4 regions of the Oceanobacillus timonensis genome follow, and region 2 is predicted to be linked to each of the others. Evidence: riboswitches for the same ligand, from Rfam matches in the RefSeq annotation. Region 2 holds a riboswitch; each other region holds the start of a gene.

The links. Region 2 has a riboswitch for S-adenosylmethionine ahead of metK (methionine adenosyltransferase). Riboswitches for the same ligand answer to the same signal wherever they lie in the genome.
Region 1: it holds a riboswitch for S-adenosylmethionine, as region 2 does, so the genes downstream of both, B7E05_RS18145 (YfcC family protein) here and metK (methionine adenosyltransferase) in region 2, are expected to answer to the same signal.
Region 3: it holds a riboswitch for S-adenosylmethionine, as region 2 does, so the genes downstream of both, B7E05_RS08885 (5-methyltetrahydropteroyltriglutamate--homocysteine S-methyltransferase) here and metK (methionine adenosyltransferase) in region 2, are expected to answer to the same signal.
Region 4: it holds a riboswitch for S-adenosylmethionine, as region 2 does, so the genes downstream of both, B7E05_RS10520 (methionine biosynthesis PLP-dependent protein) here and metK (methionine adenosyltransferase) in region 2, are expected to answer to the same signal.

What each region holds. Positions count from the first base shown of each region.
Region 1 is NZ_LT800497.1:3,689,198-3,691,404, reverse strand. Features, by position in the region: gene B7E05_RS18150 (NAD(P)/FAD-dependent oxidoreductase) at 1-861, shown strand, start outside; SAM riboswitch class I at 990-1,102, shown strand; gene B7E05_RS18145 (YfcC family protein) at 1,248-2,207, shown strand, end outside.
Region 2 is NZ_LT800497.1:3,196,510-3,198,716, reverse strand. Features, by position in the region: SAM riboswitch class I at 273-378, shown strand; gene metK (methionine adenosyltransferase) at 858-2,057, shown strand; gene B7E05_RS15610 (gamma carbonic anhydrase) at 2,106-2,207, opposite strand, start outside.
Region 3 is NZ_LT800497.1:1,817,446-1,819,652, reverse strand. Features, by position in the region: gene B7E05_RS08885 (5-methyltetrahydropteroyltriglutamate--homocysteine S-methyltransferase) at 1-1,005, opposite strand, end outside; SAM riboswitch class I at 1,109-1,211, opposite strand; gene B7E05_RS08880 (TcaA 3rd/4th domain-containing protein) at 1,476-2,207, opposite strand, start outside.
Region 4 is NZ_LT800497.1:2,161,500-2,163,706, forward strand. Features, by position in the region: gene B7E05_RS10520 (methionine biosynthesis PLP-dependent protein) at 103-1,209, opposite strand; SAM riboswitch class I at 1,337-1,441, opposite strand; gene B7E05_RS10525 (hypothetical protein) at 1,710-2,207, shown strand, end outside.

The DNA.
Region 1 (2,207 bases), 490 kb from region 2:
AAAGTGATCCGTGATATCGGTGGAATTGCACATGCTACCGGAGAAGAAGTAACGGAACAGCTTGTGGAACAGGCAATGACATTTGATCCGGAAGTGGTGTTAGGCGAACAAGTTGTGGATATGGAGCGAATGGAAGATGGCCATTTTCAACTTCTGAGCAGCAACGGAAATATGCATTATTCAAAAACAGTTATACTGGCAACCGGTTTTGGAACATTGCATTCCGTGAAGCTGGATCATCCAGAAGCGGTCTATTACGAAGAGAAAAGCTTACATTATACAGTCAGAAAGCTGGCGGATTATTATGATAAACATGTTCTTATTTCTGGCGGTGGTAATAGCGCGGTGGACTGGGCGTTAGAACTTGAAAACATCGCCAAAAGTGTCACGCTCATTCATCGCCGTAACCAGTTTAAAGGGCTGGAAAGCAGTGTGACCAAATTGAAAAACTCCCGTGTGGATATAATGACACCATATGAAATAAAAGCATTGCATGGAACGGACGGGCAAGTTGAAAAGGTGATACTTACCCATTTAGAGGACGAAACAAAGGAGAAGGAGATAGAGGTCGACCGATTAGTTGTTAACCATGGATTTCAAATTAACCTCGAGCCAATCACCACATGGGGATTGGAAATGATAGATGGCATGATTGCGGTTGATTCCAGCATGCAGACATCTGTGGAAGGCGTATTTGCTATCGGTGATATTGCACATTATCCAGATAAGCTTGGATTAATTGCCGGGGCATTTAATGAAGGACCAATTGCTGTTAATCATGCGAAAAAAATCGCTGACCCGGAAGATCCCGTGAAGCATTTATTCTCTACAAATTATGCTGGATTTACCGGGGAAGTATAGTGTAAGGAAATGTCTTTCATTTAAAAAGGATAATAAACTAGCCGTTAAAATTGCTTTCTTACATTGACAAAATGGTTTAGCGAGTATACAATTTCCCCATTAAAGTAACATTACAATCTTATAATATATACTTATCCAGAGCGACTGAGGGACAGGCCCAATGACGTCCGGCAACCTCTTTATGAAAAGAAAAGGTGCCAATTCCTGCAAAATAATGCATGTTTATTTTGGGAGATAAGGCGAATGTAAAAACAGCCTTTTTCCTGTGGAAAGAGGCTGTTTTTAATAGATGCATCAAAAAGATTTGGTAAATAACAAGGAGGATAGATTTCGGAAAGTGTTAGAAATAGCAAACATACATACTTAAAAGCAAGAGGAGCATAAATATGAAGAAGAATCACGATAAAGAAAAGAAAAAATTATTGGACCGCATTCCGCATCCGCTGGCGTTGTTATTTTTTATTGTTGTTGCTGCAGCTATTTTAACTTATATTATTCCATCTGGATCGTATGAACGGGAAACCATTGATGGGACAAATCGAACAGTTCCTGATTCATTTGAATATGTAGAGAATAATCCAGTTGGTATTATGGATTTATTTACTGCAATCCCTGAAGGATTCCGGGAAATGGCTGATATCGTCTTTATAACCTTTGCGGCAGCCATGATGTTCGGCCTTTTGGAAAAAACGGGAATGCTTGAAAACACAGTTGGTACACTGGTTCGCAAAGTCGGATTAAAAAGACGTTTCCTTATTGTTGCTATTATGACATTTGTGTACGGATTTTTTGGAATGTTTGTCGGGCTTGAAAATAATATTGCCCTTATTCCAATCGCTGTTTTATTAAGTGTTTCCATAGGCGGTGATGCTGTACTCGGTGCGGGTATTGGAATAGGAGGAGTACTTGTCGGATTTGGTCTTTCTCCATTCAACCCCTATACACTAGGGGTAGGACATCGAATAGCAGAAATGCCGCTATATTCAGGGTGGGTTTTAAGAAGTATCCTGGTGATTGTCGTTTTATCTTTATTAGCCTATTATAATATTCGATATTTTAAAAAGATATTACAGGATCAGAAACATAGTTTGGCACATGGTATTGATACACAGGATATGAAACTGAGTCAGCCGCTTGAATCCTATCGGATGCGTAAAAAGGATATAGCAATGCTGCTTGTGGTGATTGCAGGATTTGTTTTGATGCTGACAGGAATATTTATGAATGACTGGTATATTAATGAAGTTGCGGCGATATTTCTCATGATTGGGATTACCTGCGGGATTATTGCAGGTATGAATGCCAATCAAATTGCGGAAGCTTTTTCAAAAGCACTTGAGCCCAGC
Region 2 (2,207 bases):
TGGTTTTATCCTTGAAATTATGTTTATTAGTATAACACATTAAACAGAATAGTCCATACTAATTTATGAAAAATTATTTTTTGTGCTACAAACTGCTGTTTGGAGCTTTATTTCGTTTTTAAGTTATTTGTTGCAAGGGCTTTTTAAAACCGCTGTACAGGGGTTAAGACGTGATTTTATTGGAAGGATTTTATTTGGAATTTTCCATACTACAAATAACAATTAACTTGACACCAGCAGCTTGTTTCGTTAATCTAATTATTGAACGGATACTCTTATTCAGAGATGGCGGAGGGACAGACCCGATGAAGCCCGGCAACCTCACTCAAAGTGAAAGGTGCTAACCTGATGCAAGGATGATTCCTTGAACAATAAGAGCGAAAGGCCGATAATTTTCCTTTCCTCATGTATTTTGTAGGAGAGGTTTTTTTGTTTTTAAGGGAAAGTTCAAAAAGTCCAATAAAAATGACACGGCAGGAAAAGGAACTTCTACTAAGTACGCCCACGTCGTGTGGGCAACGCAGAAGCCACCGCATCCTGCGAAAGTGCGTTGACGAGATTTTTTCGATACTCACGTATTATAAAGCATACGCTCCGTTCGAAAAAATCTCGTCGCCTTGAACTTTCGACGCACACGACGTGCTAGTGTCGGCGTAGCGACACGGACGTCGCGAACTTAGCCGACTTGGCCCTATTTATCGGACTTTTTGAACACACACTTTAAGGAGATTTTTTCAGATAATCGCTTAAAAGTTTGTTTAAAAAAGGAAAGCCCATTGGGTGGAATGATACGTTTACGTTGAACTTCATCTTGAAGCAGAGTTCCGTAATATATAAGGAAAAGGGGAGTTAGCCTTATGGCTGCAAATCGTCGTTTATTTACTTCTGAGTCAGTTACGGAAGGGCATCCGGACAAGATGTCTGACCAAATTTCAGATGCGATTCTGGACAATATTCTCTCAAAGGATCCGAATGCCAGAGTAGCATGTGAAACGACTGTTACAACAGGAATTGTTTTAGTTGCTGGAGAGATTTCTACAAGTACATATGTAGATATTCCCGCCATTGTCCGTGAAACGGTAAAGGGGATAGGCTATACACGAGCAAAATATGGTTTTGACTCAGAAACCTGTGCTGTTTTAACTGCCATCGATGAACAGTCTCCGGATATTGCCGGGGGCGTGGATGTTGCGCTGGAAGCAAGACAAGGGCAGGAGAGCGAAGAAGAAATTGAAGCAATCGGAGCTGGAGACCAGGGATTAATGTTTGGCTATGCATGCAATGAGACGGATGAACTTATGCCGTTGCCGATTGCTTTAGCTCACCGTTTATCGAAAAGATTAGCAGATGTCCGAAAACAAGAGATTGTTGGCTATCTTCGTCCGGATGGTAAAACACAGGTAACTGTTGAATATGATGAAAATAATCAGCCGCTGCGTGTAGATACGATAGTGGTTTCCGCACAGCATCATCAAGATATTACAAATGAACAAATTGAAGCGGATATTATCAAACATGTTGTAGAAGCGGTTGTACCGAGTGAATTACTGGATGATAAAACCAAATACTTTATTAATCCGACGGGACGTTTTGTCTTGGGTGGTCCACAAGGAGACGTCGGTCTGACAGGAAGAAAAATTATTGTGGACACGTATGGAGGCTATGCACGACACGGCGGCGGTGCTTTCAGCGGGAAAGATGCAACGAAAGTGGATCGTTCTGCTGCGTATGCTTCTCGTTATGTTGCCAAAAATATTGTCGCAGCAGGCCTGGCTGATTCATGTGAAGTGCAATTAGCATATGCGATTGGTGTGGCGCAACCGGTCTCTATTTCTATTAATACATTCGGTACAGGAGAGGTCAGCGAGGAAAAATTAGTCGAAGCAGTGCGGGAGTTATTTGATTTACGTCCGGCTGGAATTATCCTGATGCTTGATTTAAGAAGACCTATTTTCCAAAATACAGCTGCTTACGGTCATTTTGGACGCACGGATATTACATTTCCATGGGAAAAAACAGATAAAGTGGAAGAACTAAAAGCACTAACTGCACAATAAGAAAAACGTCAGGTATCTCTGTAGATGTCTGACGTTTTTCTTATCGTGTTATTTATCCATTCCCATTGTTGTTTCCTTTAAATAATATTGCCCTTTGTCCACATAGGATGTACGGATGCGTTCCATTTCCTGAAAATCCTTATCTGTCAA
Region 3 (2,207 bases), 1.4 Mb from region 2:
GAGACAAAGCTGGTTCAATGGTACATAGTCCGCAGCTTCTGCAATCCTTGCCTTCACAGCTTCCGGATCTTCCAGTTCGCTGAATTTCGACGTAATCAGACCCAGCACAATATATAAGTCATCACGGTTCACATGACGAAGTGGTTCAAATCCGCCCGAACGGTCATCATCAAACTCCAGGAACAGACCATCAACTTGCAAGCTGCCAAAAATTGTTTCTGACACTGCTTCATAACCCCCGCTTGACATATAGGTAGATTGAAAATTCCCCCGGCAAATATGCATCGTTACCAGCATATCATCCGGTCTGTTTGCTATGGATTCATTGATTGCTCTTGCGCATAATTTTGCTGTTTTCTCCGGATCTCTCCCTTTTTCAATCAGAGAATTTCTGCCTTCCTCTGAGAAAAAAGTGGCCCAAGAAGTGTCGTCCAGCTGTAAGTAGCGGCAGCCTTCATCATATAATGCCTGAATCACCCCTTGATAAGCAGTGATCAAATCATCAATAATCGCTTCATCATTTTCATAGACTCCGTCTTCGAAATCCGCCCGGAAAAAGAGCATATTCGGACTTGGAATTGCAAATTTCGCCACTGCATCTCCAGCAATACCATGCAGGAATTTATAATGCTCGATCATATAATGATTACTGAAGCCAATTTGATCTGTTACTTTAATACCCCGTTTTTTCGTTTCAACTCCAGTGAACTGCAAACCTTGTTCTGCCGTATAACCTTCCACGCCATCTAAGCCTTCCAGAAAATCAAAATGCCACCAGGCACGGCGAAACTCGCCATCTGTCACTGATTGAAGCCCGGCTTCTTTCTGCTGTTCTACCAGTTTCGTAATTTCCTCATCCTCAATTTGACGCAATTGTTCTTGGCTAATCTCTCCCTTTGCCTTTTGCGTACGTGCATCTTTCAAGCGCTTTGGACGGAGAAAGCTTCCTACATGATCTGCTCTGAATGGAGCACGTGTATGTTTCGTTTCTGCTGCTGTTGTCATTAAAATACCCCTTCCTCATTCTCTTTCTCTACTGCATTCATTCAATAATCCAATTAAAAAACCCCTTCTGATAAAAGAAGAGGTTAAATATGATAAAAATCTCTTCTTATCTACAAGCAAAAATGCTCCTGGAATTAGCACAGTACAAATCAGCGTCTGCTGCTAAGGCTTCAACGGGCCAGTCCCTCCGCCTTTCTGGATAAGAATATATGGAATTATACGAATAATTATGATTTACTTTACATGGAAGCGATGCATTCGTCAAGGAGATTACTAAAATTTAGGCAATTTGCTGTAATATATTTTCAACAACATTTTGTAAAATTGAAATGGTAGATGTAGAATTCTTATTGCCTACGCTTTGAACAAAGATAAGATAGCACCATTATCCTACTATAATACATATTTCTTTTCTGATTTATCAATCAAAGAAGCACTCATTCCAATATGGAACAAGTGCTTCTAACCATTTAGAGTTCTGTTTCAACAACATCGTCTCCGGCCATCGTATCATCATTACCGGTTATACTATAATCCTCACCTTCCTCTGAAACAATCCATTTCTCTTCATCTTCCAAATATTCTAAAGTAAGGCTTTTATCAAGGTATTCTTCTTCTGGATCATCGTCACGATATTGATTATTTTCTGTATATTCTCGATGAATCTCTACCGGTAATGTTACATAATGGCGACCTCCAGAACCGAGTTCATATGAAGTCTGTCCAAAGTCAATTCTTGTCCCCAATATTTCTCCCTCATAAGACGTATCTATACTTGAATTGGTTGCACTCTTTAATGTATCATTGAGCGATTCTCGTAAATCATCCGATACATCATCTGTTAATTCATCAATATCTAAGTTAACCAGTGCAGCCATATGAGTTTCGTAATAGTTATTTATCTGTTCTGTAACTGCATCTCGGTTTTCTTCACTTGTTAGTACACCTGGCGTTATGTCATACTCTGTTTCTTCATCAACTGTAAATTCTTCACTTTGTGCTTCTCCCCACGGAAACTCTGCAACACCTTGCAGTGTATTTTCTTCACTGATAGGTCCGAAAGATACCGATGTTCCTTGCCCGTCGCCTGTTATATCTGTGGATGTTTCTTGTTCGTCGCTCGCTATTTCTGTTCCTGTTTCTTCACCATTAACGAGAAGTTTCGTATTATCTATTGAGGAGCTAATATTCACAATACTTTC
Region 4 (2,207 bases), 1.0 Mb from region 2:
CCAACCTTAAATGAACCTTAAATCCGGGAATATAAAATGACAATATAACATAAAAAAGAGACAGCTAATCTGTCTCTTTTTTATTTTTGGTGTTATGATATATTATACGTTACTAATAACTTGTAACGCCTGCTCAATGTCTGCTTTTAAATCATCTACATCTTCCACACCTACAGAGAAACGGAGCAAATCGTCGCCGATTCCTCGCTGGATTCTTTCCTCTTCCGGCATATCCGCATGTGTCTGCGTGGTAGGATACGTAATAAAACTTTCCACACCGCCTAAGCTTTCAGCAAATACAATGATATCCAGATTAGCTAAAAAAGACTTTACCAGATTGGCGTCTTCTAAGCAAAAGGAAAGCATACCGCCCCTATTAGGGTAAAAAACTTGGCTGACTGCCGGGTGTTCTTCTAAATATGCTGCCAGCTGCTTCGCATTTTCTTCATGACGCTGCATACGGAGTGCAAGTGTTTTTAAGCCGCGGACAAGGAGCCAGCTGTCTGAAGGAGATAACGTAGCACCGGAAGCGTTATGCATTTCAAATATTTTCTCGGATAATTCCGGCGTTTTTGTCACTACAAGACCCGCCAGTACATCGTTATGACCTCCGATATATTTAGTTGCGCTGTGTACGACAATATCTGCTCCAAGTGTAAGAGGTTGTTGTAAGTACGGTGTTAAGAACGTATTATCCACAATAAGCAGCAAGTTATATTTTTTTGCCAGCTCTGCATATTTTTCAATATCTACCTCTTGAAGTAACGGGTTTGTAGGTGTTTCCAAGAAGATAGCTTTTGTATTTTCGTTAATACATCGTTCCGTTTCCAATACATCCTGACATTCATCATACGTTACAGAAACATGATATGCTCTTTCATAATGGTCAAAAATACGATACGTTCCTCCATAGATATCTTTTGTCGCAATAAGATGGTCACCTACTTGGAATAAAGAAGAAAGGATTAATTGAATGGCGGCCATCCCGGAACTGCAGGCGAAAGCGGCGTCTCCTTCTTCTAATTTCGCAAATCCATCTTCCAGTACGGATCTGGTCGGGTTTTTCGTGCGGGTATAATCAAAACCGGTGGAGTGACCAATCTCTTGATGCTGATAAGCTGTTGACAAATGGATTGGCAGGTTTATCGCCCCTGTTCGTTTGTCCGTTTTGTTTCCTAATTGTACCAATGCAGTTTCTAATTTCTTCATTATTTTTCCTCCTCCATAAGAAAAGCTTGCATGAGAATTTGCTATTCCCTATGTATTTTCTGTTAAATCAATAAAAAACCCTTCTTATCCAGAGATAAGAAGGGTGTAATATCAAAATCATCCACATCTCTTATCTTTAAAGGGAAGCCCCCTTCTGGAATTAGCACCTTGCTATCATAAGCCGGTTGCTGAGACATCTGCGGGCCAGTCCCTCCGTCTCTCTGGATAAGAATTAACATATTTATAATTACGTTTACTTTACAAGAGAGAAGCAAAAAAATCAAGCTTTAAATTATTTTTTAATCAAACCGGAAAGCAGGCTACCATCATGTTGAGCAATGATTTGTATATAAAAAATCCGAAAAGTATTTGAAATGGGCTTTGATGAAGATTACAATGGATGTGACGAATTTATAGTTATACGTATATGTAATGGTTGAAATAGTAAAGTAAAACGCACGTGACAGAATAATAATCTTTTAAAAAAAGGAAGAAGATATATGCGCAGAAAAAAATTGTTACTGGTTAACATTTCTTTGTTAACAGGATGTATTGTCATTATTGGTATGGGTATTTATAAAGACAATCATTCTGTGGAATATTCCATGGAAGTAAATACAGAAGATACAGATGGCGGAGACGGGCAGAATGGAGAAAGTGTCGAGCTTTTCACTACTTCTTGGAATGACCGGTTATTAGGAGATAATGAACAAATTTATCAAACGGTTCAATTAGACAATCGTAATAGCTCGCAGCAAGAAGGCAATGAAGCAGAAGAAGCACAGACTGAGAACAATTCCCCGCAAGAGAGAGTAATCGAAACGGAAACAGAAACACATACGAATCAGAAACCAGAAACGCAGGAAAGAAATAATTCGGCTTCGGAGGAAACATCCGCTTACCAAATAACGAATAAAGACACCGATGAATCCGATGAAAATAAGCAACGTCAGACTTCTTATAGGGAAAGTTACGCTGCTAGTGAAGATGATGAACAT